DNA from 4 places in the Rossellomorea sp. YZS02 genome. Region 1 is predicted to be linked to each of the others. Evidence: riboswitches for the same ligand, from Rfam matches in the RefSeq annotation. Region 1 holds a riboswitch; each other region holds the start of a gene.
The links. A riboswitch is a leader RNA that binds a small molecule or an ion and turns the genes downstream of it on or off. The one in region 1 is predicted to bind thiamine pyrophosphate.
Positions count from the first base shown of each region.

Region 2: it holds a riboswitch for thiamine pyrophosphate, as region 1 does, so the genes downstream of both, tenA (thiaminase II) here and SLH55_RS07755 (ABC transporter substrate-binding protein) in region 1, are expected to answer to the same signal.
Region 3: it holds a riboswitch for thiamine pyrophosphate, as region 1 does, so the genes downstream of both, thiT (energy-coupled thiamine transporter ThiT) here and SLH55_RS07755 (ABC transporter substrate-binding protein) in region 1, are expected to answer to the same signal.
Region 4: it holds a riboswitch for thiamine pyrophosphate, as region 1 does, so the genes downstream of both, thiC (phosphomethylpyrimidine synthase ThiC) here and SLH55_RS07755 (ABC transporter substrate-binding protein) in region 1, are expected to answer to the same signal.

Region 1 covers NZ_JAXBLY010000006.1:80,423-88,515, reverse strand. Annotated here, with positions in the region: gene SLH55_RS07780 (transcriptional regulator SplA domain-containing protein) at 13-258, opposite strand; gene SLH55_RS07775 (TatD family hydrolase) at 397-1,176, opposite strand; gene SLH55_RS07770 (ABC transporter ATP-binding protein) at 1,169-1,906, opposite strand; gene SLH55_RS07765 (ABC transporter permease) at 1,908-2,669, opposite strand; gene SLH55_RS07760 (MTH1187 family thiamine-binding protein) at 2,669-2,959, opposite strand; gene SLH55_RS07755 (ABC transporter substrate-binding protein) at 2,972-3,958, opposite strand; TPP riboswitch at 4,090-4,199, opposite strand; gene SLH55_RS07750 (phosphotransferase enzyme family protein) at 4,291-5,172, opposite strand; gene SLH55_RS07745 (aldo/keto reductase) at 5,260-6,162, shown strand; gene SLH55_RS07740 (Fur-regulated basic protein FbpA) at 6,213-6,398, opposite strand; gene SLH55_RS07735 (cation diffusion facilitator family transporter) at 6,571-7,485, opposite strand; gene SLH55_RS07730 (heavy metal translocating P-type ATPase) at 7,475-8,093, opposite strand, start outside.
Region 2 covers NZ_JAXBLY010000012.1:70,435-78,527, reverse strand. Annotated here, with positions in the region: gene SLH55_RS13065 (cyanophycinase) at 1-2,288, shown strand, start outside; gene SLH55_RS13060 (hypothetical protein) at 2,441-2,638, shown strand; gene SLH55_RS13055 (sensor histidine kinase) at 2,775-3,911, shown strand; gene SLH55_RS13050 (response regulator transcription factor) at 3,908-4,507, shown strand; TPP riboswitch at 4,771-4,878, shown strand; gene tenA (thiaminase II) at 4,996-5,703, shown strand; gene SLH55_RS13040 (ECF transporter S component) at 5,696-6,274, shown strand; gene SLH55_RS13035 (ABC transporter ATP-binding protein) at 6,288-7,715, shown strand; gene SLH55_RS13030 (energy-coupling factor transporter transmembrane component T family protein) at 7,712-8,093, shown strand, end outside.
Region 3 covers NZ_JAXBLY010000017.1:51,744-59,836, forward strand. Annotated here, with positions in the region: gene SLH55_RS16490 (RNA polymerase sigma factor) at 1-363, shown strand, start outside; gene SLH55_RS16495 (DL-endopeptidase inhibitor IseA family protein) at 344-1,498, shown strand; gene SLH55_RS16500 (hypothetical protein) at 1,685-1,984, shown strand; TPP riboswitch at 2,052-2,150, shown strand; gene thiT (energy-coupled thiamine transporter ThiT) at 2,223-2,819, shown strand; gene SLH55_RS16510 (DedA family protein) at 2,964-3,566, shown strand; gene SLH55_RS16515 (threonine/serine exporter family protein) at 3,744-4,505, shown strand; gene SLH55_RS16520 (threonine/serine exporter family protein) at 4,545-5,000, shown strand; gene SLH55_RS16525 (beta-propeller domain-containing protein) at 5,104-7,275, shown strand; gene SLH55_RS16530 (ABC transporter ATP-binding protein) at 7,402-8,093, shown strand, end outside.
Region 4 covers NZ_JAXBLY010000019.1:75,690-83,030, forward strand. Annotated here, with positions in the region: gene thiC (phosphomethylpyrimidine synthase ThiC) at 175-1,929, opposite strand; TPP riboswitch at 2,080-2,195, opposite strand; gene SLH55_RS17700 (copper homeostasis protein CutC) at 2,267-2,959, opposite strand; gene SLH55_RS17705 (hypothetical protein) at 3,098-3,430, shown strand; gene SLH55_RS17710 (DUF2584 domain-containing protein) at 3,463-3,705, opposite strand; gene SLH55_RS17715 (alpha/beta hydrolase family protein) at 3,750-4,532, opposite strand; gene SLH55_RS17720 (ABC transporter substrate-binding protein) at 4,763-5,734, shown strand; gene SLH55_RS17725 (ABC transporter ATP-binding protein) at 5,802-6,578, shown strand; gene SLH55_RS17730 (ABC transporter permease) at 6,559-7,341, shown strand, end outside.

The DNA of each region.
Region 1 (8,093 bases):
ATTAATCCCCTCCTAAAGGTCTCCAAATGATTGTGTGTAAGCCTGTTCTGCTTCTGCTTCTGTACTGTAGACAGCAACTTCATGGGATAAAGGATAATAAGTCTCATATAGAAATAATGCCAGCCCATCCGGATTTTCCGGATCGTGTACAACGGCGGCTTCCTGTACATTGGCCACACTTTGAGTATGCGGGTTTCTGTAAATTACATATACAACATCCCCGGCTTGATAGGGAGTATAGTGATTATTCAATTCCATTTTCCTCACCTTTTTCATCATGTCATTGTTATCATTTTCTGTTAAGAAGAGAAGAAATATGATGGTAAAAGATGTTTAAATATTTTCAGGAAGAAAAAAATGGCTCCCCATGCAAAATTCACAGGAGGAGCCTAGCTTCTATATTTTATAGAATTCCTTGGTATTTCTGAATAATTGTTTATATACAGTTGATTCTGATAACCCTTTTATTTCGGCTATTTTCTCAACTGAGCGGTGCATCAAACCGGGATGAGTCATTCTCTTAAGAAAGACTCCTTCAAATCGCCATGGTCCGTCCGTTTCCACCATTAACCCTTCTATGGGATATATTCTTACGAGTTCTTGAATTTCCTCTTCATACAGGACATCAGGTGTAATAGAAACCATATATCCATTATCAATCATGCGTTCTGTCGTATCATTATCCCCTTTAAACCAATGAAAGTGCGCTTTTTCTATTGAATGTTTCTCCAATAGATCACAGATAATGGGAGCATGCTCATAGATTCCATGAAGAATGATGGGTTTATCAAGTTGCTTTGATTGAATGATGAAGCGTTCCAGTAATTCCACATAAGGCGCAAGAGGAAGTGAAGGATTTTCTTTTATTTTATAATAAGGCAATCCTACTTCCCCGATTGCCACAAGCTCTTGATGATGTTCCTCAATGAAATCCATGAGTAGTTGGATATCCTTCTCTCCAGGAAGATCTTGTTCGGGATGAAAGCCAGCTGCAGGTCTCACCCGTGCGTCCTCCCTTGCAATCAATATATTATGCTGTGATGATTGGAGATGGAACGATACGGATATAATGGATTTCACAGCATACAACTCAAGCTCCCGAAGGATTTTTTCACGTTCCGCCAGGTTATATAAGTCTAGGTGGACGTGTGAATCAATGAGTGAGGATTTAGACATACTGAGATAACTCCTCAAAGATATCCGTTTTCCATTTAAGGAACTCCTCCGTCAATAAGATCTCTTTGTCACGGGGACGGGGAAAAGGCACCTTGAATTCCTTCTGTACCCTCGCAGGCCTTGTTGATAGGACAATGATACGGTCAGACAAGAAGAGGGCCTCATCAATATTATGGGTGACAAAAAGAACAGAACTTAAATCCTCTTCCCATATGGATAGAAGCCATTTCTGCATATCCAGTCGTGTAAATTCATCCAGCGCAGAAAAGGGCTCATCCAGGCACAAGAAGGATTGAGGACTTACAAGCGCACGGATAAATGCCACCCGCTGTTTCATCCCTCCAGAAAGATCATCAGGATAGGCTTCCTCATATCCCTTTAAACCCGCCCGATGAATCATTCTGATTGCCATGTCCCTGTCTCTTTTCCCATGCAGCTCCTGACCAAGCATCACATTCTCAATGACAGTGCGCCACGGCAGGAGGGAAGGACTTTGAGGCATATAGCTGATGGAGCCCCGCTGGCCACTTATGGACTGACCATCCAGCAGGATATCCCCTGTGTCAGGGGTGAATAAACCACCAATCACATGAAACAATGTACTCTTCCCACTTCCTGAAGGACCGAGTATTGAAACAAACTCACCTTCTCCGACCGTAATGGATAGATCATCAAGAATAAGCTCTCCATCAAAGGACTTGGACATATTTTCTATTGATAAGGTCGTCATATTACTTGTCCTCCTTTCGATTCCACTTCACCATGAATTTCTCCAGTAAAAGGATGATACCGAAAAACACCAGACTGAGGAGCATGATCATGAAGATCGCTACAAAAACCCGGTCGGTCCTGAATGAAGACGATGCGAGTGTCATATAAACACCAATGCCTTTTTGGGCACCCAGCCATTCAGAGATGACCGCTCCCATTACACTGTAAGTAGCTGAGATTTTCAATCCCGAGAAGATGGACGGCAGTGCGTGTGGCCACTCCACTTTCCTGAAGATCTGCCCTTTTGATGCTCCCGACATTTTCATATATAGGATGTATTCTGCATTTGTCTGTCTGAATCCATCGAGTGCAGAGACCGCCACTGGAAAGAAGCAGATCAACGTAATGACGATGATTTTCGGCAATAGTCCAAACCCAAACCAAATGACAAGAAGTGGCGCAAGGACGATAATGGGTATATTCTGGGACAGAATCATCAGTGGATAGATTGCTTCCTTTACCTTTGGAAGGAGATGGAGTCCGACCGCTGTCCCGATTCCAATCGAACAGCCAATCACAAACCCTGCAATCGTAAGAGTCGTCGTCGAAGCAAGATGTCCCTTGAACACAGGCCACGAAGCAATACCTTCTGCCCAAATGTCTGAAGGTGGAGGCATCAGCCAAGCAGGTACTTCGAATACTCTGATGGATACTTCCCAAATGATGAATAAAAGGATGAGGACCAAGAAGGGTCTCCATCCTTTTGAAATCCATGTTCTCATCATCTAAACTTCTCCGTTAATTGATTCATTTCAATACCGTCGGGCTGATACAGTACTTTGATTTGTGAGATCACGTTTTTGCTACCTATTTCAATCATCCGTTCATTCATTTGTTCAATCACCTTAAATAGGTCAGATAGATTTCCCTCCATCGTCGTTTCCAAGGGATGTACTTCATATCGGACACCCGATTTTTCAATGATGGCAATTGCCTCATCAACATATGGAATGACGTCTTCCCCGTTATTTGTCTTCGGAATGATTTGTATGCTTACGAGTGAGTTCCCCATTTTGTTCACCTCTTATTTCGGTAAGAATTCGTTCGTGAATGCTTTCTTGCTTTCCAGCTTCTTATCTAATAAATCATTATCATACATCCATGATGCATAGTTTTCCCATACTTCAAGCTTCTGCTCTCCCCATCTTTCAGCGTCATCTTTGTACTTTGGTGCTAACCATTCCTGACTCTTCATGACTAGTTCTTTATCAAGATCAGGTGCTGCTTTCAGAAGAATGTCACCAGCTTCTTTCGGGTTATCGATGCTGTACTCGTACCCCTTGGAAGTAGCTGCCAGGAACGCTTTGACCGTATCAGGGTCTGATTCGATCATTTTTTCATTTGTGGTGAGGACCGGTGTGTAATAATCCAATTTATCCGAATAGTCCTTTACATACATCATGTTCAGATCCTCACCGCGAAGCTCTGCCTCGATACCCGTCCAACCATAGTAGATCCAGGCGAAATCAACATCCCGTTTTACGGCAGTAAAGAAATCGGTATCTCCCATGTTGATGAAATTCACTTTTTCCACATCGGCATTTTCCTGTTTCATGATCGAATCCATAACGGCTTTTTCAACAGGAGATCCCCATCCGCCATAGCTTTTCCCTTCGAAATCCTTAGGTTCTGTTATACCCTTGCTCTTAGGTGAAGCAAACCCTGAAGTATTATGCTGAATAACCGCAGCAATAGATACGAGCGGTACATCCTGGACTCGTGCTTGTGTGACACTTTCCTGGTATCCTACCCCGAATTGTGCCTTTCCTGAAGCAACGAGTTGGTCCGCACCCGCTTCTCCGGGTAAGATGATTTCAACATCGAGTCCCTGGTCTTTGAAGTAGCCTTTTTCTTTCGCTACATATAAACCGGTATGATTGGTGTTCGGTGTCCAGTCGAGTACGACCGAAACCTTTTTAAGACTTTCTTTCTTCTCATCAGTTGTATCTTCCCCAGCGCTGCAGGCAGTTAATAGAAATACAGAACAGATGATGAACATCCATTTTTTCATCATGTTTCCTCCTTACATCTTATACAATATCAACGTCTATTCAATTATTCTTCGCACATGAGGGTGAATGAATGTAAAATAAAAAAGCGCCCCGGGCTGTAGCCTAGGACGCATCGTTAAACATAATATGTATCGTTTAATAGAATGTTTCCTACGCTGGTATCAGCCAGTTCAGGTTCAAAGGGTCAGCATCTACAGGATACAATCTCAACCGGCCATTCCGGTCCCCCTACACATTGAATATGAAATTAAACGTGATCTTCTTTCCTACTGTGCCATAGAACGGATCGTTAATCAAGTATTTACTTTTCATTTTGATAAAATCCATATATTTAAACCCGGTTCAGGATCTCATCAATCAGGGAAACACAGAAGAGGCCCTTTTCTGCATATCCCTTTTGGTCATATAAAAAGGCATATTGCAAAAGGAAGAGAATGATCACTATAGGCAGCATCCTTTTCTCCAAGTTGGTCAAATGTCTTTCAGCCCCATATCCACCGACAAATAATTGTTTAGACCTGAAATAATTCTCCCTATCAACCTTTTCATTATCCTTCAGTAAACCTGCCAGAAAGTAAGCGATGTCTGTAATGCGTGGTGCCGTTCTGATCCTGGCAAAATCAATGATCCCACTGACATCATTCCCCTTCATCAATATATTCCCCCGATGATAATCACTATGGACAAGCTGAACAGGCAACTGGTCATAGTACGATTCCCAACCTTCCATTCTTGATAGTAAGTCCTTCCCTCGCTTCCCAATCCTTGTAGTTTCAAGCTCACTCATCCATTCCTTCACATGACGTGCTATATCCCAAGCCCTTATTTCATATGTGCTGCGATATTCTTTCAGGAGGCGGTGAAGGATTGAAAGGTTTGCTCCTGCACTTCCAAAGGAAGTGAAAGAACATTTCGTTAATGGCGTTCCAACAAGTTCTTCATAGAGTGAATAGATTTGCTTTCCCTCTTTCACAAAGGGTCTCTGTGATGAAGTTAAGATTGGGGATTCAACATGGAGGCCATTATTCAGTAGATATGAGGACAAATGGTACTCTTCCAAGCAATTCTCAATAGATGAATCCTCTCTCTTCTTTAGATAATAGGTTCTCTTACCATCCATCACCCTCATGACATGGGGATGAAGGTGGAGCATCTTCACGCCAGTCGCATCCACATCCCACTGACGTAATATATCCCAATGAGGTCCAATCATTTCTATTTCCTTTCAAAACGTAGTAATATACTTACTAGTATGACTTTGAAAGAATGTCTACATACCAAATGAAGAGAGGTTACATCTATGCAACGAATACAAATGACTGAAGACTTATCGTTCTCCAGGATCATTCATGGTTTGTGGAGGCTTGCAGATTGGAATCAATCGAAGGAAGATACACTATCCCTTATTCAACATAATATTGAAAACGGAATCACAACCTTTGACCATGCCGACATTTATGGTTCATACACATGTGAAGCTTTATTCGGTGAAGCTCTAGCCCTTGACCCTTCCTTGCGGGAAAAGATGGAGATTGTGACGAAATGCGGTATCGTTCTGCCTTCGGATCATCGACCTGAACATAAAACACATCATTACAACACTAGTAAGAAGCACATTCTCACATCCGTCGAGAATTCTCTTCAAAATTTAAAAACGGACTATATCGACTTATTATTAATTCACCGACCAGATCCATTCATGAATGGTGAGGAAGTGGCCGAAGCCTTCACTCAGTTAAAGGAAGAGGGAAAAGTACGCCATTTCGGTGTTTCAAATTTCAAAGATCATCAATGGAATATGCTTCAATCTTATTTACCGTTCCCATTGATTACAAACCAAATTGAACTATCTGCTTATCACTTAGAGAACTTTGAAGATGGCACTTTAAATCTATGTCAGGAAAAACGAGTGGCACCGATGGCATGGTCGCCACTCGCAGGAGGGGCAATCTTTAAAGGTGAAGATGAGAAAGCTCTCCGACTTCAACACACATTAAAGAACATCCAAGAGGAAACGGGTGCAAAGGGAATTGACGAAGTTTTATATGCATGGCTTCTCAATCATCCAGCTAATATTATGCCGATTGTCGGTTCAGGTAAGAAAGACAGGATTCAAAACGCAATCGATTCCCTTTCCATTACATTGAATCATGATCAGTGGTTTGAGATCCTTCAAACATCCATGGGGCATGATGTGCCATAATATCTTCACACATAATAAAAGACGATCCTTTTTCTAAAGGGTCGTCTTTTTTAACGCAGTATATCTCCACCAACATAGTACTCAAGATAAACGTCCTGTAATTCATTCATCGACAGTTCATAAAGCTGCTTGTCGAAAGATTTATAGACGCCAATCCTCAATAATTGCTGTATATAGAAATCCTTTTTTATTTCGGGTGTTTTTTTTATTTGTGATTTGGTTTCTTGATGTAGCATGTTCATCCCTCCAGTTGAGGATATACCCCATTTTCGGAGGGAATTAAACATCCTTATGATTATTTCATAAAATCACCATAGCTCTGTTCATGCTGAATTCAAATCCCCTGTAAAGACAGTCATTATTGGGGATGATGCAGCCGAAATACTCCATGGCCTGGCACATGATTGATCATGTACAACAGTGATGATGTCCTTCAAGGACATGTTTCCCTTCCACTTGAAGAGTGGCATGATGAATGTCATATTCATCTTCAAGGAACCGAGAAAGCTGCTGTATGATTTCATCTCTGTCGACTCCATCTCCCACCACTACATGACAGCTTAGTGCCGTAAATTCCGAAGTGATGCACCATACATGAAGATCATGCACTTCTATTACTCCCTGTACTGTAGACATACCTTTTTTCACTTGATCTGTATCCACGTTCCTAGGGGACCCTTCCATTAAAATGTGAATGGAGTCCTTCGTCACCCTCCATCCGGAGATGATGATAAGAATCGCCACGATAATAGAAGCAATCGGATCAGCTAGATTCCAACCGAAGAAATAGATAAGAAGACCGGCTATGATGGCGCCGACTGAGCCCAACATATCACCCAGCACATGAAGGAAAGCACTCCGGACATTCAGGTTATGCTCTGTATCTCCCCTCATGAGGATCCAGGCTACCAGGATATTCACCACTAATCCAATGACGGCGATGATCATCATATTGGCTGAAACATCAGGTGTGTCGATAAAGCGGCGGTATGCTTCCCAGAAGATATAAAGGGATACAAGAATCAGGGTGATCCCATTCAGAAAAGCAGCTAGGATTTCAAATCGCCTGTAGCCGTATGTCTTCCCTTTGTTGGACGCCTTCTCTCCTATATAAAAAGCAGCAAGGCTCAGCCCAAGTGCCGCAGCATCGCTGAGCATATGTCCTGCATCTGAAAGAAGTGCCAGGCTATTTGTCACGATTCCCCCGATCACTTCAACGATCATAAAGGTGAATATGAATAGAAAACTGATTAATAATGCTTTTTTATTTTGTGAGTGGCCATGACTGTGATCGTGACCCATTGCATATCCCTCACTTTCCATCTCTTATTTTGAGTAATCTGAGACCATTCAATGTTACAAGTAGTGTCGCTCCCATATCGGCAAAGATGGCAATCCATAATGTAAGCATTCCTGGGATGACAAGCAATAAAGCAAGAAGCTTAATTCCGATAGCGAAAGAAATATTTTGTTTAATGACGGTAAGCGTTCTCCGGCTTAGGCGGATGATATAGGGCAATTTTTTCAAGTCATCATTCATTAATGCAATGTCTGCTGTTTCTAATGCGGTGTCTGTTCCTGCCCCGCCCATGGCAATGCCGACGTTTGAAGCGGCAAGTGCTGGAGCATCATTGATTCCATCTCCAATCATGGCGACTTTGCCATAGGTATTCATATATCCCTTAACGAAACTCAGTTTTTCTTCAGGAAGAAGGCCGGCTTTTGTCTCCTTGACCCCTACCCGGTTCCCAATCGATCTAGCCGTATTTTCATGATCCCCTGTCAGCATCACGGTATGCTCTATCCCTATCTCGTGAAGAAGACTAATCACTTCCTTACTCGTTTCCCTCACTTCATCCGCGACGGCTACAAGTGCTAAAGGGGTATCTGCCGTTCCGAACAGCATGACGGTTTTCCCTTCCCTTTGAAGT
Region 2 (8,093 bases), on a different contig from region 1:
ATTCTTTGAAATCTTCTAACCAATTTAAAGAGGATCTGATTTCTTATGGAGTGGATGAAGAATCCATCGAAATCCTTCCCATTTCTTCTTATGATTTCTCAGGGACAGAAGAAGATGAAAGCTTATGGAAGGTCAACGCTGAAAATAAACAGATCAGAAAACAGATTAAAAAGCTGACAGGCATTTGGTTTGTCGGTGGTGATCAGTTGAAAATTACGGATGCGTTAACGATGAGGAATGGTGAAAAGACAAAGGCTCTGGAAGAAATTTGGGGTATTTATGAAAGAGGGGCGGTAATTGGTGGGACAAGCGCTGGAGCCGCCATCATGAGTGACGTCATGATTACGGGTGGAGACAGTCTCGGCGGCCTTCGACAGGAGTTTACAACTGAGGATGTATCGAACCCCAACGAAGAATATGCTCCTATTTATATAGAAAAAGGACTGGGATTCTTTCAATGGGGCATCGTGGATCAACATTTCAATGAGCGATCCCGCCTGGGCAGACTGGCAGTTACAGCACTGCGTTTTAAATCACCTGATGAGTTGGCATATGGGATCGATGAGGATACGGCAATGGTGGTGAATAATCAAGAAGGGACGGTTTCTGTCTTGGGAAAAAGCAATGTCACAATCGTAGATGTTGAAAGCGCCAAAACATCAAGGAACGAGATTAGGGATCTGGATATCAGTTATCTTTCTCCTGGCGATGAACTTAAAGTGAAAACGAAAGAGTATATGATTGAGGAAGATAAGGTAGAAACAAAAGACTATGAATATTATAATTTCAAACCTCTTCAAGCTACCGGGGTCCTTTCATCTTATGGGACATTGCCTCACTATCTCTCGTATTCACTTGTGGATAATGAAGCCGTTACTGAGGTCACCAGTTACCTCTATGACAGTAAAGGAAAGGGTTTTGAACTTACCTTCAAGCAAGGTGAAGATACAAACGGATTCTGGGGTTATCAGGATGGTCAAAAAGATACTTACTCCTTACTTCATGTGAAAATGGATGTATCTCCTGTGAAGGTCAGCTTTAATGAAAAAGACCGGCTTGAAGACTTTAAGGAAACTCCACTTGATACATCCGAGAGTGCCTTTGATCCCGACACAAAGGGAAGCCTTGTCATCGTTGGCGGGGCATTAGGTAGCAGCAATGAGGAAGTGTATAAAGAATTCATTGAGCGAGCCGGTGAAACTGGAAAAATCGGAATCATCCCTGCAGCAAGTTCCAGTTTGAAGTCTTCCAAAACATTTAAAGAGGATTTGACCTCGTATGGCTACCCGCCAGAACAAATTGATATCCTTCCCATATCCAATCATGACTTCAAAGGAACGGAAGAGGATGAATCAGAATGGACAGATAATAAGAATCACCCCGATATTGCAGGCCGCATTCTAGATTATGATGGGATCTGGTTTGTTGGTGGAGATCAAACAGATATCACTGATGCACTTTTGAACGGAGACGGAACGAAATCACTGGCCCTGGAAAACATCTGGGAAATCTACCGTAATGGAGCGGTTCTTGGTGGGACAAGTGCAGGTGCCGCCATCATGAGTGATGTCATGATCGCAGGTGGTGGAAGCTACGATACGTTAGCTAAGGGCTATACTGATTCATATGACGGGATGTCTCAGCAAGAAGGTGGACCTGGATACCTGGAAAAGGGGCTTGGTTTCTTCCCGTATGGTATCGTTGACCAACACTTTGATAAAAAAGCACGATTGGGACGATTGATTGCTACAACGGCAGTTTATGGAGAAGAAAACGAATTATCTTATGGAATCGATGAAGACACCGCCTTGATAGTGGATAACCAATCCAGGACGGTGGAGGTAAAGGGACGAGGCGGGGTATCGATAGTCGATTTAAGTCAGTCAGATCTTTCACCGTCGTCTCATACGTATGAAGACATCCGTTTATCATGGATCACTTCAGGAGATCAATTTAATCTAGAGACTAAAGAGTTTTCCATCAGTGATCATAAACTATCAACCAATGATTACGAATACTATGATTATTACGCCGCACCGCATACGGGAGTATTGACGCCGCACCCGACACTTGCAAACTATTTGAGTTACAGTCTCTTAGATAACGCCCGGATGGATGAAGTGAAGAGTTACAGCTTTTCTGAATATGAAGGGTTTGAACTTACCTTCAGAAAAGGAAGTGGAACAGAGGGGTTCTGGGGATATAAAGATGGAAACAAGGATGATTATTCATTCTTTGGTGTGGAAATGGATATCAAACCGGTCGAAGTCATGATTGAGAATAATTAAATGTGGTTGAACAGCCTGGGCGGAATGTGCCCGGGTTTTTTATTTGGCTAATATGACAATTGAACTGTATATATCCGTTATAGCATCTGATATACTATTGATAACAGATTGCTAGCAAATGATATCAAGTTGATAGATGAGGAGGTCGAACCTTGTCAGATCAAGGGAAAATGCAACTTAATGTAAGGGTTGATAAAGAAACTTCAGAGAAATTGGACGAAATTGTAGAATACTATCAACGGAATACAAAAATTGGAAGGGTTTATAAAGGTGACGTCTTAACAGACATCATTCACAAATCTTATGAGGTCATGGAGAAGCAAAAAAGAATTCAAAACCGGAAATATTAGCCTATATATAAGCAACAAATCAGCAAGAGATAAACAGTTCTTTAAAATGAGCTACATATGAAAATCAGGGTCATTTATGTCATAATATAGGAGAACCGTTTAAAATATTGAAGCAAAAGAGGTATTCAGCATGCAAATGCCGAAAAAAATAATCAACATCCAAAAAGGTTCAGGAATTTCACCATATATTTGGAGCATCATCAGTATCCTGCCCTTTTACTTTATCTTTCAGTCTTCTTCTACAATTGAAATTGCGGTCGGGATTTCTTTGACCATAGCATTCTTTATCTCTTTACGTTTCGCTTTTATTTCGAAGGATTGGCCGGTGTATTTATGGACATCGATATTGATTGCGATCTCCATCACCATGACCATTCAGTTTAATTTCATCTATTTCGCCTTTTACATAGCCTATTACAACGGAAATATAAAAAATCGGGTCGCCTTTTTAACCCTATATATCATCCACCTTGTATTGACGACTGCATCCATCAACTATAACTTCGTTTTGCAGAATGAATTGTTCCTGTCACAATTTCCATTCATATTGATCATCTGGATCAGCGTCATTCTTCTACCTTTCAATATCTATAATCGAAATAAACAAGTGCAGCTCGAAGACCAGTTGGAAGATGCCAACAAGCGTATTTCAGACCTTGTCAAGCAAGAAGAAAGGCAAAGGATTGCGCGGGATCTGCATGATACGCTTGGGCAGAAGCTTTCTCTGATCGGTTTAAAAAGTGACCTGGCGAGGAAATTGGTGTATAAAGATCCAGAGCAGGCACGACAAGAATTAAAAGACGTTCAACAAACGGCGAGAACGGCTTTGAGTGAGGTAAGGACAATGGTTTCCCAGATGAGGGGAATCCGATTGATGGATGAGATCGTCAGGATAAAGCAGCTCTTAAAGGCGGCTGAAATTGAATTCATAATGAATGAAGACGACTCCCTCCCTCATTTATCACTCTTCATGGAGAATATATTAAGCATGTGCTTAAAAGAGGCTGTCACAAATGTGGTCAAACATAGCAAGGCTTCTTATTGTGAACTCACCTTGGAAGAATCCGATAAAGAGATGACGATTGTGGTGAAAGATGACGGTGTGGGGATCGGAAGTGATTACACACAGTCAGGAGGAAGCGGTCTGATCGGGATGAGGGAGCGACTGGAATTTGTCAATGGCAGTCTGGACATTGTTTCGGGGGAAGGCACCACCCTGATCATGCGGGTGCCTAAAGTAATCAAACAGACAGACAGGGAGGGAATGGAATGATTCGAATTGTGATTGCCGAAGATCAGCGAATGCTGTTGGGTGCCCTGGGGTCTCTTTTGAGTTTGGAAGATGATATGGAAGTGGTAGGGAAAGCCGGCAACGGTGAAGAAGCCATTTCCCTCGTGCATGAACTCAAGCCGGATATCTGCATCATGGATATCGAAATGCCTAAAAAGACAGGCCTTGAAGCTGCAGAGGAGTTGAAAGGTGAAGAATGTAAGGTGATCATCCTTACTACTTTTGCAAGATCCGGTTATTTCCAGCGTGCTTTAAAAGGAGGAGTAAAGGGTTACTTGTTGAAGGACAGTCCCAGTGAAGAACTGGCAAACTCAATCCGCCTGGTAATGGACGGTAAGCGTATCTACGCACCGGAGTTGATGGATGATGTCTACAGCGAAGAAAACCCTCTCACAGACCGTGAAAAAGAAGTGCTGGAGCTCGTTGCCGAAGGGAAGAACACAAAGGAAATCGCTGATGAATTAAAGCTTAAAACAGGTACTGTCAGGAACTATATCTCCACCATACTCGACAAGCTTGAAGTGAAAAATCGAATCGAAGCCATCACACAATCCAAAGAAAAAGGGTGGTTTAAATAAAGAGAGGGACGGACCTTCAAGAAGGTCCGTCCCTCTTATTAAATTGCAAGTTTATGGATGTTCATTCAGTGCTGATAGGCAGACAAAAATGGTCTGATGAACTTTTTTATAAAAAATTTATTGCATTTAATCTGCTGTACAACCTTTTGCTGCCACTGGATCCGACGGCCGATTGGTAACTGAAAATATAACATGAATTGTTTTTTTATGTTGACAACTAAAAGTATCATGATACGATTACAACGAAAACAAAATTTCATAAGACGATCCACTAGGGGTGCCTTCTAAAAGGCTGAGATTAAAGTGTTACTTTAAGACCCTTCGAACCTGATCTGGTTGAGACCAGCGTAGGGAAGTGGTGTTTGACGGTCGCAAAGAATACTAGTCTATCATTCTGATCTCAAGCCACTTTCTGTATGCTGTATGCATCACGGGAAGTGGCTTTTTTGTTGCCCATTTCGGGTCGTCTGGAAAAGGAGCAGGAAATTATGTCATTTTCAAAAGTACTACGAAACGAAGTCAATGAAATTTGGGATGCGAGCTTTCAACATCCTTTCGTTAAAGGAATAGGGGATGGAACGCTACCAATCGAGAAGTTCAAGTACTATCTTTTGCAAGATGCCTATTACCTTTCACATTTCTCAAAGGTGCAGGCGCTTGGTGCATCAAAGGCATTGGATCTACATACGACATCACGAATGGCAACGCACGCTGTAGGGACGAATGAAGCAGAGCTTTCATTACATGAAAATTTCTCCAAGCAATTAGGCATTACCGAAGAGGAAAGAAAGAATTTCAGGCCTGCCCCTACGGCATATGCCTATACCTCGCATATGTATCGTTCCGCACGGTATGGGGGTCTAGCTGATATCCTGGCGGCGATCCTCCCATGCTATTGGCTCTATTACGAAGTGGGGGAACGCCTGAAATTTTGCACACCGGAAGAGCCTGTTTATCAGGAATGGATTAAGGCATACGGAGGGGAGTGGTTTAAAGAGCTAGTGGAAGAACAAATCCAACGACTTGATGAATTGGCAGAATCCATGACCGAATGTGACAAAGAAAGAATGAAAGATAATTTCATTTTAAGCAGCATTTATGAATTACAGTTTTGGGAGATGGCTTATACCCTTGAACAATGGCCGTTTCAGCATGCCCTGTATGCAGGTAAGGAAATGAGTGAACCACATGTCTAAATTAAAACTGACCGACATTTTAGTGACGGTGGTCATTTCCATTATGTTTGGCGTCATTTATAAGCTTTGGGGGCCATTTTATAATTTGTTGAAACCAATTGGATTGCATGCAGATCAATTTATCTATGGAATGTGGTTCATGGCGGCCACAGTGGCATTTTTGATTATCCGAAAACCGGGAGTCGCCATTTTAGCAGAAATAGCCGCTTCTTCAGGAGAGTTTCTAATGGGTTCAGAATGGGGACTCGAGGTTCTTTTATTCGGAGTGATTCAGGGATTGATGGCAGAATTGGTTTTCTTCCTAACGAAATATAAACGCTATGATCTTTCAATTATATGTTTAGCGGCTGTTGGGTCTGCATGTGGCTCCATTTTAATGGATTACATGAAAGGGTATATAGGGGATTTAGTCCTTTGGAATTTGACATTATTCATCGTTGTGAGAATACTTGGATCGATTGTCATCGCAGGTGCAGGATCTTTTTATGTGGTAAGGGCTCTTGAGAAAACAGGAGTCACAAGTCTAGTAAGACGAGCAAATCAAGATGATTACGATGTATTGAACCATTAAAGGGGTGATGCGTATGCATGTCGAAAAACTTCGACTTACATTTCCCGGATCGGAAAAACGGATGTTTAATGATGTCAGTCTGTCAATCAAGGAAGGGGAGAAAGTATTGCTATTGGGACCATCCGGATGTGGTAAATCAACACTTCTCCATGTTTTATCAGGGGTGATCCCCAGATCTGTGGATGTTCCCATGAGAGCTGCAAACTTGGAGGCATCAGAATCTTATGGCTATGTATTTCAAGATCCGGACTCACAATTTTGTATGCCCTTCGTTGATGAAGAATTGGCCTTTGTGCTGGAGAATTTACGGACTCCCCGTGAAAAGATGAAAGGTGAAATCCGACGGTTATTATCTGAGGTGGGATTGGAACTTGATGATCCCCATACGAAAATCTCAACATTATCAGGAGGCATGAAGCAGAAATTGGCCATTGCTTCTGCTCTTGCCTCGGTGCCAGATACATTGTTCCTGGACGAACCGACTTCGATGTTGGATGAGCAAAGTACAACATCTGTTTGGAAAACAATAAAAGAGATCTGTTTAGATAAAACACTGGTAATCGTAGAGCATAAACTTGATCACGTCCTTGACATGATCGATCGAATCATCGTTTTCGATTCAAATGGAACCATTATGGCGGATGGAGCGAAGGAGTGGATCCTGAACCATTACAAAGGTACGTTGAAGAGCTTGGGTGTCTGGTATCCGGACGCCTGGAAGGAGTATCTGACATCCCGTCAAACGAGGGAGATTCCCTCGTTGGGACCTGTGATTGCAAGACTGGAGGATTTTAAAGGCTATATTCAAAAGAAAGAAAAGGTTCATTTGCCTCATGCCGAAATCCGTAAAGGGGAATGGATTGCTATAACAGGAGAGAATGGTGCAGGGAAATCAACGTTACTTCACAGCTTAATGAAATTCATTCATACGAGCGGTACGTACGAATTAAATGGAATACAGGTCAAAAGGAAAAAAGTTCCGAAAGATTGTGCGTTCGTATTTCAAAATCCCGAATTACAGTTTGTCACCCATTCCGTTTTTGATGAAGTGGCCTATAGCTACCGGCTAAAGAGCTTCACCGAAGAGAGTGTGGAAAGAAATGTTCATGAGCTACTCCAGCGATTCCATCTTCGTACATTTAAGGAACATCATCCTTATTCTTTATCTATGGGTCAAAAACGCAGATTAAGTGTTGCAGCATCCATCGTTCCCAGTAAGGAGATTCTGTTATTGGATGAACCAACCTTCGGACAGGACGCTCTTAATACGTTCGAACTAATTGAAATGCTTTTCGAGTTACAGCAAGAAGGCGCAACTATATTGATGGTGACTCACGATATTGAAATCATCCGTCATTTTGCCACCAGGGTATGGACGATTGAAAATGGAAGACTGAGTCAAGATGAGGGTGTAGAAGTAGTGAGGAGTAAAGCATTGTGAATATGGAAATCGTTCATAAACACACCTGGCTCCATCACATTAACCCGAGTATGAAATTGATCGTAATGGTTGCCCTTTTTCTATTTTTACTATTCGTTCATTACTTGAACTGGCTAGTGTATTTGACTTTGTTCGCTTTCCTCTTATTGTGGTCATTCTCTGGATATGCGAGTAGGTTAGTGATGTTAATGACCATGCCATTTTTCCTTGTATTTCTCTCTACGTCTTCCTCAATGATCATGTTCGGGAAAGGGGAGACAACGTGGCTTTCTTGGGGGATGATCCAAGTGACAGAGGAGAGTTTTTATAGGGGAATTCATATTGGATTAAGGGCATTCCTATTCGCTGTTTTGGGCCTCTTATTTGCTCTGACGACGA
Region 3 (8,093 bases), on a different contig from region 1:
ATCATATCCATTGCACGAAGAACAGCCATTGATCATTACCGAAAGAGGAAGCTTATCTCCCTTCTTCCCGACGTCCTTCTGAATTTAAGGAAAAGTGAGGAGGGCCTGCCGGAAGAAGAGATGGAGAAGAACGAAGAGTGGGAAATGGTTCAGGCTGCCCTTTCAAAGCTGAAGCCTGATTATCGAAATGTGGTCATTTTAAGGGGATTAAGAGAATACTCCGTCAAAGAAACAGCTGAAATCCTCGATTGCAAGCCTTCTAAAGTAAAAGTAGATTATCACAGGGGTATGAATCTGTTGAAAAAATTAGTGGGAAATTCCAATTACAAGGCGGTGCTGGTAAATGAACGAAAAATCCAATGATGACGTATTACAATCTTTGAAAAACCGACCAGTCCCTGCTCCGCGCAAAGAGTTTAAGAGAGAGTTGAAATCGAAACTATTTGATGAAATGAATAGTCAAGAAAAGAGTGCGAAGAAGTGGGGGAAGTTGGTTCCGAATTTAATGGCTGCTGCCTTTATATTGGCGGGGATATTCTTGACAATTGAACTGATTGGCGTTGGAAGGGACGGTCAAAACGCTTCGCAGGAGCAAGACGCCATGGTGACTCCAGCTTCAAATGAACCCACTGAGTTGAATGAACCGACGGCCGATAAACTGATGGCAGCAGCGTATAATCGATATGATTTGATCCTTAACGATAAAGGGACTGCTGAAACCTTTGAATATAAAGGGGAGCGCTACCGATTTATGAGTGAAGAATTTGACTCAAGAGATAAAGTGATCCATTTCCTGATAGAGAGCTTTACGCCGGATGCGGCTAAACAGCTGGCGGAGGATCTCCCCTTTATAGTCTATAAAGGAAAGCTGGCACAGCCCGATGTATCTTATGAAACCAGTTATCAATGGAGCAATACTACTGCCATTAAGGTGAGAACATCAGAATCGATGAGTGATGTAACTTACGAAATACCGGTTTCGGAAGGTTCCCGGGAAGTGAATGTCCAAAGGTTCAGGTTGATTTATGATAATGGATGGAAGTTCAGTGTGGTGATGCCCTTCTCTTTTAGAGAAGTCAAGAAAGAGACCAGTGAGTGGAACCTCAGTCTGACATCAGAAGAAGAGTCGGTCTATCAAGTGTTTTCCCAAGATCCAAAGGAAGAACATTTACACGGGTTATCCCCCATCAGCATAGCAAAGTTGTATGTCCAGGCATCACTGGACGAACGACATGACCTTGTCTATGAAATGTACACAGACAGACCGGATTATATTCGATGGACAAAAGAAGAGGACGAGAAGTTTCCCCGAGCGGACAGGGTGACGAAGGAAAGTATATTACGTGTCTTCAAAGGAATCGATAACGGTGAATTTATTCAAACAAGCGATATGGATGGATATATTAAGTATGATAATGGTGGTGAGGGAGATATGGGCTTTCAGATGGTAAAGGATGAAGACGGCTATTGGAACGTAGGATTCATGCCAATTCAGTAGATATTTTAAGAGGACTCCTTCTTGAATGAAAAAGAACAAAGTAAATAACAAAAATAGAGCTGCTAAAAATGGGTATTATGACACACGTCCATTAGAGTAGCTCTTTTGTCATGGTTCAGTAAATAGGTATATAATAGAGAGTATACGAGTATAGTAGTCATGAAGAAATAAAAGGGGGCTAGATGAATGATCAGATTGTCCAGGACAAAGAAAGTCATGTTACTCGGTATCGCAATCATCCTCATAATAGTAGCCAACCGGATTTCCACTGTGCAGCACCTGACAGCAAGGATCGCTACCAAACTGTATGTGAGCCTTAAGTATCAGGACCTTGATCTTGAATATCAAAACGTTGAATTCTCCCCTCAATTTGGAGATTATTCTGTAGCGTATAAGGACAAGGATGGAAAAGTATATGGATTCATGGTCACCCCTAAGTCAATGCCCGTCATTATCCTTCATGATCCTCTCAGAGAGACACCTTAAGAAAAGAACCTTTCATACTTTAATTCTATCAATCTTCATGTATAATAAATCTTAACAACTTTATAAACGTTACCACAAGGGGAGCGAAAGCTGAGAGTGAACAATCTGTTCTGACCCTCTGAACCTGTTAGTTAGGACTAGCGTAGGGATGTGGAAAATAAGCCTATTTATGCTTATTTCAATGCATGCACTCAGCCTCCTTATGGTTTCGTTTCATTACCTAAGGGGGATTTTTTATATGAAACACACTCGACTCATTGTATTACTTGAAGCGTCATTGATGGCAGCCTTCGCCGTCATCCTTGATATGATGCCTTCTATTAAGCTGTCACCGAGTATCTCTATTTCAATTGCCATGGTTCCGATCTTTCTATTATCTTATCGACGTGGATGGAGAGCAGGACTAATGGGAGGATTTCTATGGGGAATATTGCAGATTGCCCTTGGAGATGCCTGGATTGCGACACCGGTTCAAATGGTAATAGAGTACTTCATCGCCTTTGCCTTCATTGGTTTTGCCGGTGTTTTTGCGGGGAAGATACAGGCAGCATTAGGAAAAAGCAGACGATCCAAAGCCATTCTGTGGGTAGTGATTGCGACATTTGCGGGAAGCCTCGCCCGCTATTTCTGGCATTTCATCGCAGGGTTTGTGTTTTTTGCCGAATACGCCCCTGATGATATGTCGCCGCTGCTCTTCTCTCTCATAGTAAACGGCATCACCATGCTGGGTTCGGCTGTTTTATGTTCCATTGTATTGATGATCATGGTCAACATGGCGCCAAGACTGATCAAAGTACGGACGCACCAGCAGGAAATCAGCCGAAAGGCATCATAACATTACTGGGACTGGTCTGATACATGACCGGTCTTTTTTTGTCAATACACCCCAAGTCTTAGAGGGAATTACTTCCGCGGTTTCTGTTGGAATTTCAAGATCTTTATTATATTGAAGATACGATAATATGCAGGAGTGAGTGGGATGTCGGAATGGATCATACGTATTGCAGAAGAATGGGGGATATGGGGTGTATTGTTTTCTCTATTTATTGAAGGAAGTGCTTTTCCTTTTTTTGGAACATTTTTCATCGTGACGATGGGATTCATCCTCGATTTAACCTGGGTGGAAATCGGAGTCATTTCAATAGCTGGAAGCTTTTTATACACCATGGGAAGTTATATACCATACTATATCAGTTTTAAACTGGGGGAGAAGATAGAGGGGAAGCTCAAGCCAAAGAAGCTGGAGAAGCTCAGATTGGGCCAGGAAAAGTTCAATCGATACGGAATTTGGAGCGTAGCGATCGCAAGTCCACTTCATTTAGGGAATGTCATCCCCTTCCTTGCAGGCATGGCGAAAATGGATGTGAAGGCCTATTCCCTCCTGACGATGCTCGGTATTGCTCCTTCCACTTTCCTGTTTTTGAGTATAGGAAAGTTATATGATGGGGAGAAAGATGTGATACTTGAAGTGATTGAAGACTATCAAGTGTTGGTCCTTATTGGTTTTGTGGTGGTAACGGGTGCGTATATGATGTTAAAAAGAAATCGCAAGAAAAAGGATTATTCGAGAAGTCTGGATTGACCCGAAAGGAATTCCGGCTCATAAAAGAAAAGTTTCAGAACATATTTCGATAAAATCAACCTCCCCCTGTTTTTTTGTATATTTATATCCACGTAAAATCTTCCTCTTACTCATTGCTTACACCACTGCTTTCCTATACACTAGACCTATTCAAAAAAGCGCGTGTGGAGAGATCATATGGAAGCAAAAATGATAAGAAGATACGACATTATGGAGGTCAGCCTGCTGGCAGGGAAGATCATGCTGCAAAGCGGGGCGGAGACGTACCGCGTCGAGGATACGATGATGCGGATCGCTGCTTCGTTTGGGATATCCGAATCCCACAGCTATGTGACGCCTACGGGGATCATTTTCTCGATTGAGACCTCAGAACCGACGAAGACAAAGCTGATCCGGATTAATGAGAGGTCAACGGATCTTGAGAAAGTGACTCTCGTAAACAGTATCTCGAGGCAAATCAGTCAAGGTCATTTGACCCTTGAAGAAGCGTACAATGCCCTTGAGAAGTTGGATCAATCCGATTTATCCTATTCCTTCCTGATTCAGGTGGTGGCGGCAGCAATCGCAAGTGGATGCTTCCTCATCATGTTCCAAGGGGGATGGAATGACTTCCTGCCGGCCCTGATCACTGGCGGGATCGGATTCACAAGTGTGATCTATTTACATCGTCTCGTTCCGATCAAGTTCTTCGCCGAGTTCCTTGCCTCCTTCATCATCGGCATGGTGTCATTCGGGTTTGTCCATCTCGGGATGGGGCAGGAGTTGGATAAAATCATCATTGGATCCGTCATGCCCCTGGTTCCAGGCCTCCTGATCACCAATGCCGTCCGGGATTTAATGGCAGGACATTTGGTATCGGGCCTGTCAAAGGGCGCGGAAGCCTTTTTAACGGCATTTGCCATCGGGACGGGTATTGCCGTTGTGTTTACTTTAACGTAAGAATATATTGTCAATCTATAAAGATAGGGGTGAAAAGGGATGCTCATCATCGAACAATTAGTGACCAGCTTCATTTCCGCCGCCGCATTCGGGATTATCTTCAACGCTCCAAAGCAGTCCCTCTTCAAATGCGGAATTGTTGGTATGCTGGGTTGGATCATCTACATACTCATGAGTTTAAATGAAACCGACACGGTACTTGCCACATTACTTGCCTCCTTTGTCGTGGCGGTGGTCAGTCAGGTGTTTGCGAAAATGTATAAAACCCCGGTCATCATCTTCTCTGTCGCCGGGATCATCCCCCTCGTACCCGGGGGACTTGCGTACGATGCCATGAGAAACTTCGTACAAAACGACTACAATGCCGCCATCAATCTGGCAGCCAAAGCCTTCATGATCTCCGGATCCATCGCCATCGGACTCATCTTCTCCGAAGTCATCAACCAGGTCATCCGCAACGCACGCCTGAACGCAAGTGCGAGACGTATGAGATAGAGGGACGGACCTTGCTTTTTTGTGAGGTCTTTTTTTTATGCATGTAACCATTCGTGATCCTTGACGTCTAATCAACAAATAAGACATATAGGAGGGTCATGCTATGAGTAAGAAAACGTATCTGCTCATTGTTCTTGGGGTTGTTCTTCTTGTCGGTATTGGAACCTTTCTGTACACTCAAAGACCTGTTGTGAAGGCGGAGGGAAGATGGGCGGAAGATCTCCTTATAATGGAGAATGACTCATGGAAACTACAATTTTCCACGCCTCTTAAAAAAGATACGGTAACAGCGGAAAATATTTATGTGAAAGACTCCGATGGGCGTGATGTCAATGTCACTCTAAAGCTCAGTGAAGACCGCAAATCATTACAGGTACATGCACCGAATGAAGGGTATCCCCTTGAACCTCTAAGCTTCACGCTTCATATTTCTCCAAACGTAAAAACCAAGTGGGGATTATCCTACTCCGGGGATACAGAGATCCCTTTTGCAGTCACTTCTCAATTACCGGGCATTCAGTCCCGGGAAGCCCTGGCGGAATACTTCAAGAAAGTCCTGAAAAGGAACAAGGAAAATACGAGGTTTTCTCTGTTTGGAAGGGAAGAGAAAATGGAGTCAAAGTCTTCAGAGGACAGCGCTTCAGGTGAATCTTCCCAAGCGGGTTCCGATTTTTCTACAACGAATAATCAGGTTCAAGGCGTAGACGAAGGGGATCTGGTAAAGACAGATGGGGGGTATATCTATCAATTGACCGACCGGAGACTGTTGATTACAAAGGTTAAGCCCCGGATGGAGGTTGTATCCACCATTATCTTCAAAGAACATGTGCAGCCGCACCATCTTTTTTTGAACGGAGACAAAGTGCTTGTCATTGGAAACAACTGGTCACCGCCTTTTAAAGAAGGTGATCAAGGAACACGATCTAAGATTATGCCGGTTGAGGGCATGACGGTGGCGTTCTTGTATGATGTTTCGAACAAAGATAAGCCGTCCTTGCAAAGAAAGGTGGAGCTTGAAGGACAGTATCATTCGTCCAGGAAAATGGATTCTACTGTCTACTTGATTTCCAGTATGTATCCAAACTACTGGATGCTTGAACAGGATGATGAGCTTGATGTAAGACCAAGGGTGAGGGATAGTTTGAAGGACGGTGAGTCAGAGCCGATTCCATATGAGAACATCCGATACTTCCCAAAATCCACTTCTCCCAACTATACCTTAATGACGGCTTTGGATATGGAAAATCCGAAAGCGCCCCTTACCGTCGATTCCTATCTTGGTGGAGGAGATGCAGTGTATATGACAAAAGAGAACTTGTATATCGCCGCAGAACAATACGAGGAGGACGGATGGGCTTCTCCTGATACAGATATTTATAAATTTAGAGTAGAGGATGGGGAGATCACATTCACCTCATCAGGAAGGGTAGAAGGAAGAGTATTGAACCAATTTTCCATGGATGAGCACAGAGGGTATTTTCGGATTGCCACGACCGATGGAGAGGCTTGGAACAATGACTCACCTTCTTCCAATGCACTATATATACTGGATGAAAACATGAAAAACGTAGGAGAAGTAACGGATTTAGCCCGTGGGGAGAAAATCTATTCTGTCAGGTTCATGGGAGACAAAGCGTATATAGTGACCTTTAAGCAAGTCGACCCATTATTCGTCATCGATACGGAAGATCCAACCGATCCAAAGGTGTTGGGGGAATTGAAGATCCCGGGTTTCAGTACGTACCTTCATCCGATTGACGATCGGCACCTGATCGGATTCGGGTATGATACGAAAGTGGTTAACGATGGTAAGGAAGCAAATATCGAACCGAGGATCACAAGGAAGGGGATGAAGATATCGTTATTTGATATTACTGATTTTCATCATCCGAAAGTAACGGACACCGAAATCATCGGAGGGGCCGGGACCCATTCTACCTTACTGGAGGACCACAAAGCCTTGCTTCATGAGCCATCAAGAAATCTATACGGTTTTCCAATCTCTGTTTACAATGAAAAGGAGGGAAGCCAGCATGAACTGGACTTCGACTATCAAGGTGCCCTTCTTTATGAAATCACTCCTGAAAAAGGGATTGTGTTGAAATCGAAACTCGCAGAAGAAGGAAACAGAGACAAAGAGTACTATGAACAGTGGGAAGACCAGATTCAAAGACTGATCTATATTGATGATCTGCTCTATACTGTTTCGAATCGCTCTATTACTTCTTACTCTATGGACGGTTTCAATAATATCGACACAGTAGATCTTAACTAAAACATTGACAGAAGAGGCCGCAGAATATCGTGGTCTCTTTTTTTGATCCATGGTTTCCGTAAGGCACGGACGGCACTTCCAACTACCACCCAGAATAAAAAAACGATATGATGATACATATAAATAATGGCAGATAAAGTTAAGAGGGGTGTTCGTTTGAAGGTCATACGTTTCTTAAAGCCTTACCGGGCTGCCATGGCCGTTGCCTGGAGTTTAATGCTGGTAGAGCTTGCCGTAGAATTATTGAATCCGTTGTTTATGGCACGGATTATTGATGAAGGGATACTGAATAAAGATTTGGACGTCGTGTTGAAATGGGGCTTCATTATGGTAGGCATGTCCCTCATTGCCTTTATTTCAGGAGTGACGAATTCCTTTTTTGCTGCATATACGAGTCAGGGGTTCGGCTTTGACGTACGTGAAAGCTTGTATAAGAAGGTTCAGTCGTTTTCATTTGCAAGTTTTAGTAAGCTTCCAGCCTCTTCTCTCATCACGAGGATGACGAATGATGTAAGGCAGCTGCAAAACACGATTTTCATGAGTCTCCGGATTATGCTCAGGGCTCCGCTGCTTGTAGTGGGATCAACCATCATGGCACTGATCGTCGATGTCCGGCTTGCTCTTGTATTAGTCATCGTCATTCCAGTGTTGTGGCTATTTCTGTTATGGGTTCTGAAACGGGGATGGAACCTGTTTGAACGAGTCCAGTCAAGACTCGATAAAGTGAATGAGGTCATGAAGGAAAACCTTTCGGGAATGAGATTGATTAAAGCGTATACGAGAAGTAAATATGAAGAAAGCCGTTTTCATGGAGCGAA
Region 4 (7,341 bases), on a different contig from region 1:
TAATAGTACGTACTTTCTGCATAATGGCACTTGATGCAATTCCGTGAGGCGGGAGTTTCATAAAAGACATGTTTGCACCTGGCCTGGATGCCCTTCACTTCTTTCTCAAGGTCCATGATCCTTTGGTGCAGAATCAGCATTTCTTTCTGCAACAAAAGTATATGAGAACCTTGATTACCGGTAGAGGTTGGATCCATTTTCAACAAACTCCTTCGCCTTTTCTTTCAACCCTTTGTCCCTCTCAAACTGTGACTCTACAGTACTGCCCTTCATCCCCCTGATATCATGTGAGATTCTCATAGAACAAAACTTGGGTCCGCACATGGAACAGAAGTGGGCGGTCTTTGCCCCTTCGGCAGGGAGGGTTTCATCATGATACTCCCTTGCCCGTTCAGGATCCAGGGAGAGATTGAATTGATCATTCCATCTAAACTCGAATCGTGCTTTGGAAAGGGCGTTGTCCCTTATGCGTGCACCTGGATGCCCCTTCGCTAAATCAGCTGCATGGGCGGCAATCTTGTATGCAATGACGCCTTCCCGGACATCGTCTTTATTCGGAAGCCCGAGATGTTCCTTTGGTGTTACATAACAGAGCATCGCCGTCCCGAACCAGCCGATCATCGCAGCCCCAATGGCAGAAGTGATATGATCGTATCCTGGTGCAATATCTGTCGTTAATGGTCCCAATGTATAGAAAGGGGCTTCATGACAGATTTCCATTTGCTTATCCACGTTTTCTTTAATCATATGCATCGGGACATGACCAGGCCCTTCAATCATCACCTGGACATCATGCCTCCAAGCGATTTTCGTTAACTCGCCCAGTGTTTCAAGCTCAGCAAATTGGGCTTCGTCATTGGCATCTGCGATCGACCCCGGTCTTAATCCATCCCCTAGTGAAATCGAAATATCATAAGCCTCTGCAATTTCACAAATTTCTTCAAAATGGGTATAAAGAAAGTTCTCCTTATGATGGGCCAGACACCACTGTGCCATGATCGAACCTCCCCGTGACACGATACCTGTGGTACGATCAACGGTTAAATGAATATATCTCAACAATACCCCGGAATGGATGGTAAAGTAATCAACACCCTGCTCTGCCTGCTCGATCAGCGTATCCCGGTACACCTCCCACGTAAGATCTTCTGCTATCCCGTTTACCTTTTCCAGAGCTTGATAGATCGGTACAGTACCTACAGGGACGGGAGAGTTCCGAATCACCCACTCACGTGTAGTATGAATGTCTTTCCCTGTCGATAAGTCCATGATGGTATCTGCGCCCCACCTGGTTGCCCATGTCATTTTCTCCACTTCTTCTTCAATCGAGGATGATACAGCAGAATTGCCGATATTCGCATTGATCTTCACATGGAAGTGTCGGCCGATGATCATGGGCTCACATTCAGGATGATTGATATTAGAAGGTATGATTGCCCTTCCGCTTGCCACCTCATCTCTTACAAAAGCCGGATCCACATTTTCCCGGATTGAGATGAACTCCATTTCTGGTGTAATGATTCCTTTCTTTGCGTAGTGCATTTGAGTGATGTTACCACCCTTTTTTGCCCGTAAAGGATTTCGGTTTGCATGAGGGAACCATTTCAGCCCGGCACCGGGGTCTTTACTTCTATAACCGTTATCTTCCGGAACGACTTCACGTCCTTCGTAGACTTCCACGTCTCCTCGTTCCATAATCCATTTCTTCCGCACCGAAGGCAATCCTTTATTGATATCCACACGATATTGTGGATCTGTATACGGCCCACTCGTATCGTAAACACAAACAGGAGCATTCTCTTCTTCCCCAAAGGCTGCCTTCGTCTTACTCTGTTCAATTTCTCTCATCGGAACGTTTATGTCCGGCCGTGATCCTCTGACGTACACTTTTTTACTGTTTGTAAATTGAGATTTTAACTCGATTGCCATCTACCTTCTCCTCCTTGTGATTGGGTCCGGAAGGTTACCTCGTCAGGCAGTTCACTTATCCTTAAGTGAAAATGAAGACACAAAAAAGGGTCCTGAATGATCAGAACCCGACATGTCAAAAAGTAGTAAGCGCCTTAAATAAAAACATTTGGCACTTCTCCACTACTTCCCTCCGCTGGTATCATCCAGATCAGGTTCAAAGGGTCAAAGAACTCCTGCGTTCTTCTCTCAGTCCAAGCTTGTATCGGACTCCCCCAGTAGAAATAAGAATATTCAGTTGTTACATACTATTTTTACCATACCGGAATTCCGTTTCATATAGGTTGAAAGAATCAATTCAGGACATGATCACTTTTTTGAATGCTGCTACTTTTTCCTGGTCTATTGCCCTATCGTATCTTCCCTGGTGGCGTACACCTGACCCTACATGGTATTCCTTCGCATGTAGCACACTGTGTATTTCGTCGATGTTATCAAGCGTTAACCCTGAACCGGGCATGATAAGAGGTCCGCCAGCCTTCTCTACTTTTATCATGCTTTTAATGTTTTCGAGCCCTTCTCTCACCACGGATCTACCTCCTGATGTAAGAATCCTCTCTACTGCCAGTTCCGATCGATGTATTTCTTTACAAAGGACTACCGGATCCAAAGCCTCGTCGATTGCCCTGTGAAATGTGATCGATTGCCCATCCGCGGCTTGAACAATTTCCTTTAACGCATTCACATCCAGTTTTCCCTCATGTGTTAGAGCACCAAATACGATCCCCTCACCACCGATTTCCTTAATGGTCCGAACCTGGTCTGCCATGACTTTAACCTCGTCCATGGAATACCGAAAGGATGAGGAATGCAGACGGATCATGATCTGAACAGGAATAGAGACTGCTTCCAATACCTTTTCTATGACATGGTACCCTGGTGTCAATCCTCCCGTATGTATGGCGGATACTAATTCAAGACGATCTGCTCCGGAAGCTTCTGCTGCCCTTGCATCTTCTTCATTTAAGACAATGATTTCAAGTTTACTCATGGTGTCCTCCAATCATTCATTATTTCCTTTACTGTACCACATAAGGAAAATCAACCCCTTCAAAAAAAAAAAGAAACATGTTCACGTACAAGCCTGAATATCTTTTGAATATGTGCATTATGGTGAAGGAGGAGAAATATGAAGCGTCTGATTGTCTTGCTATTATGCGTATTTGTATTGAGTGCATGCGGGGAGAAAAAGCCTGCATCCTATGAGTTATGCGGATATGGGGATATGATGGTGGTGAACGACAAGGAATATGTGAAGGTATCCGTAGAGAAGAAGCTGACCCTAAATGAAAAGATCGGTTCCATCAAAGAAAAGATCGAAACCAAGTATCATCCAGTGAATGACTTTACGGCAAATACATTGGCAAAAGGGACACCCATTTATAGTGTGAAAGATCATAAGAATTATCTTATCGCTCAAACGAAGGATAACCGTTATCTGTTGTATGAGGAAATCAAATAAAACGAGTGGCTGCCTGCAGCCACTCGTTTTATTTAATTTGTCCTGTTCAGGGAGATCAACCGGTAGAAGATCGTCGTGACCCCATCCTTCCACTCCATCTTCTCAATTGTTCCGAAACCAATCGGATCACTGTGTTTCGACTTTCTCACATCAATGGGGATATGCATCGGAAATAGACGATATCCAGATTTTTGAAGGTGAAAGAGATTCCCTTCTTTTCTTTCTTCTTTCCCTTTTGTCACGATCATCGTGTTAAGTTCTAAGCCCATGCCCATTTTGTATGACCTCAATCCTTTTTAATCTCATCATACACCACTGACTATTGGTCCTTCATCCAGGAACAGAGCAGGGAAACGATCTGTTGGTTCTTTCGGGGCGGAAAATAGTGGGTGAACTCTTTGTAATAATGGGACGTGACCGGTTTCCCGAGTTCCTTCAATCTTTTTTCTAATCTATATGCATGCTCCACGGAAACGTTCTGGTCTTTTTCACCATGAATGATCAAAACCGGTGCCTCTAACTTCTGGAGTGAATAAAGGGGGGTTCGCCATTCATACCTTTCAGGAACTTTATTGGGGCTCCCCCCGATCACTCTCTTCATCATCCTGCGGAGATCCTTTCGCTCCTCATATGTAAGGAACATATCAGACACGCCCCCCCACGTGACCACGGACGTCACCTCCGTGTACTCGATACCCGTCATGAGGGCCATGACACCACCCCTGGAAAAGCCGAATACATGGATCCGATTCCGGGTTGTTCGTGGATGGTTCTTAAGCAATTCCACTCCGGAAAGAGCATCTTCCCGGTCATCCCCGGCAAAGTCTTCATTCCCCTCTCCCCCTAGATTTCCTCTGTAATAGGGAGCAAAGACGATAAATCCGTGTGAGGCGAACTGGGCGATCCGTGCGGGTCTCACCATTCCGACCCCTTTGATCCCCCCTCTTAAATATAAGAAAGCATCATACTTCCCCTTCAGGACAGGTTCCGCGAGCAGCCCCTTCACCCTGAGCCCAGAGGATATATAAGTGACTTCAAACAACACCACATGTGGATTAGGTGATGGAAACAATACTTTTTGTATAACACTTCCGTCTTTCATATTCTCTTCCTTTCAAAACGTGCACTGGGTAATCACACATTTTTCGTACTTTACATAGAATACTTTAGCTAATTGAAATAGGCAAAGTCCCAAAAAGCTTTATGATCATCCTACCCTATTGCCTTATAGATAAAACTAGGCGACAACTGCACTCATCCCAACTATCGATCACCCTTAATAAGTAAAGGAGGAAGATTAAATTGAGAAAATGGCTTCAAACCGGTTTAGGTATACTCCTCATTCTCACGTTGACGATCGGCTTGACCGCATGCGGAGAAAAAGAAGAAGCAGTTCAAAAGGTCCGGGTGGCAGAAGTGACCCGCTCGATCTTCTACGCACCTGAATATGTCGCAATTGAAAAAGGGTTTTTCAAAGACGAGGGGCTCGACATTGAACTGACCACCACGTGGGGCGGGGATAAAACCATGACCACATTATTATCCGGCGGTGCGGATGTCGCTTTGGTCGGCTCTGAAACGTCCATCTATGTCCATGCACAAGGGTCCGATGATCCCGTCATCAACTTTGCACAATTGACCCAAACAGACGGAACGTTTCTTGTCTCAAGGGAAAAGGTAGAGAACTTTGAATGGGATCAGCTGAAGGGTTCTACCTTCCTAGGTCAGCGTAAAGGCGGAATGCCGCAAATGGTCGGTGAGTTCGTGTTAAAGAATCACGACATCGATCCTCAAAACGATTTAAATCTCATCCAGAACATCGATTTTGCCAATATAGCCAACGCCTTCGCATCCGATACAGGAGATTATGTCCAATTATTCGAACCGACAGCTTCCATCTTTGAACAAGAAGGCAAAGGACATATCGTCGCTTCCTTTGGAACGGAATCCGGACACGTGCCATACACGACCTTCATGTCCAAGGACAGCTATATGAAAGAAAACAAAGAGGCCGTAGAAAAGTTTACAAAAGCCTTATACAAAGCGCAGCAATGGGTGGAAGAAAATTCAGCAGCCGACATCGCCAAAGTGATCGAACCTTATTTTGAAGATACGGAACTGGACCTGATTGAAACCGTTGTGGACCGCTATAAATCACAAGGTTCCTATGCGACGGATCCTATCCTGGACGAAGAAGAGTGGAATAATCTCCAAACCATCATGGATGAAGCAGGAGAACTCCCTCAAACAGTCGACCATAAGACGCTTGTAAACACATCCATCGCTGAAAAAGCGGCAAAGTAATATCCGGGGGCTGACTTCAAACGTCAGCCCTTCCCTTGTAAAAAAAGAAAAACGGAGGCTTGCCACAGTGAATTTTCTAAAAATTGATACTGTCCACCACACCTATTTTTCACCGAAAACCGCGACCCATGCCCTCAGAGATATCACATTACAAGTAGAAGAAGGTGAATTCGTCTCTTTCATCGGTCCATCGGGATGCGGCAAAACGACTTTACTTTCCATCGTCGCAGGACTCATTAAGCCGACGGAAGGAACGGTAACATTATTGAATAAGCCCATAAGAACGATGAAAAAGAAACTGGGCTATATGCTGCAGCAGGATTATCTGTTTCCCTGGAAAACAATCGAAGAGAATATATTGTTGGGGTTGACCATCATGGGCACCCTGACTGAGGAAAAGCGAAGAGAGGCTCACTCGCTATTGAACGAAATGGGGCTTGAAGGAGTGGGATCATCCTATCCCAGGGAACTCTCTGGAGGGATGAGACAGCGGGTCGCGCTGATCCGTACACTGATCACCGAACCTCAGCTGCTTCTCCTGGATGAACCCTTCTCCGCCCTTGATTATCAAACGAAATTAAAATTGGAGGACCTGGTGTTTTCCACCTTGAAATCTTTCGGTAAAACAGCCATCCTCGTCACCCATGATATCGGGGAAGCCATCTCCATGAGTGACAGAATCATCTTATTCGGGACGAAACCGGGTCATATCCACACCATTTTCGAAGTACCTGTACAATTAAAAGAATTGATGCCCTTTGAAGTCAGGAACCATGCAGCATACCCGGAATTTTTCCAATCCATATGGAAGGAGCTTGAAAAACTTGAATCACGAACACATTAAACAAAAGCATCGGGAATATATTCTATCACTGAAAAAAGAACAGCGATGGGTTTGGTTTTATCAAGCCCTCATATTCACCGTGTTTTTCTCATTATGGGAAATAGCCAGTCGCAACAGCTGGGTGGATCCCCTCATCTTCAGTTCACCTTCAAAAATATGGAAATTATTCGTTGTAAAGGTGGGAGACGGGAGCCTTTTAGCCAATCTGTCTGTGACCCTTGGGGAAACCGTCATTGGATTCATCCTAGGAACCCTTCTTGGTACCATGCTTGCCGCCTTATTATGGTGGTCACCTTTTCTCTCAAAAGTACTGGATCCGTATCTCGTGATCCTGAACGCCATGCCCAAGGTGGCACTCGGCCCGATATTGATCGTGGGACTCGGACCGGGCTTCACCTCGATCATCGCAATGGGGACCGTCATTTCTGTCATCATCACCACCATCGTCGTGTATACATCCTTTCGGGAAGTTGATCCCAATTACTTAAAGGTGATGCAGACCTTCGGGGCGAAAAGGGGACAGATGTTCAAAGAGGTCATTCTTCCCGCCTCCTTCCCTACGATCATTTCAACATTAAAAGTCAATGTAGGGCTGTCTTGGGTAGGGGTCATCGTAGGTGAGTTCCTTGTTTCCGCCAAAGGTCTTGGCTATATGATCATCTACGGCTTCCAGGTCTTTAACTTCACCCTTGTCCTGCTCTCACTTCTCGTGATTGCCGTATTCGCAACGATTATGTATAAACTGGTAGAGATGCTTGAGAAG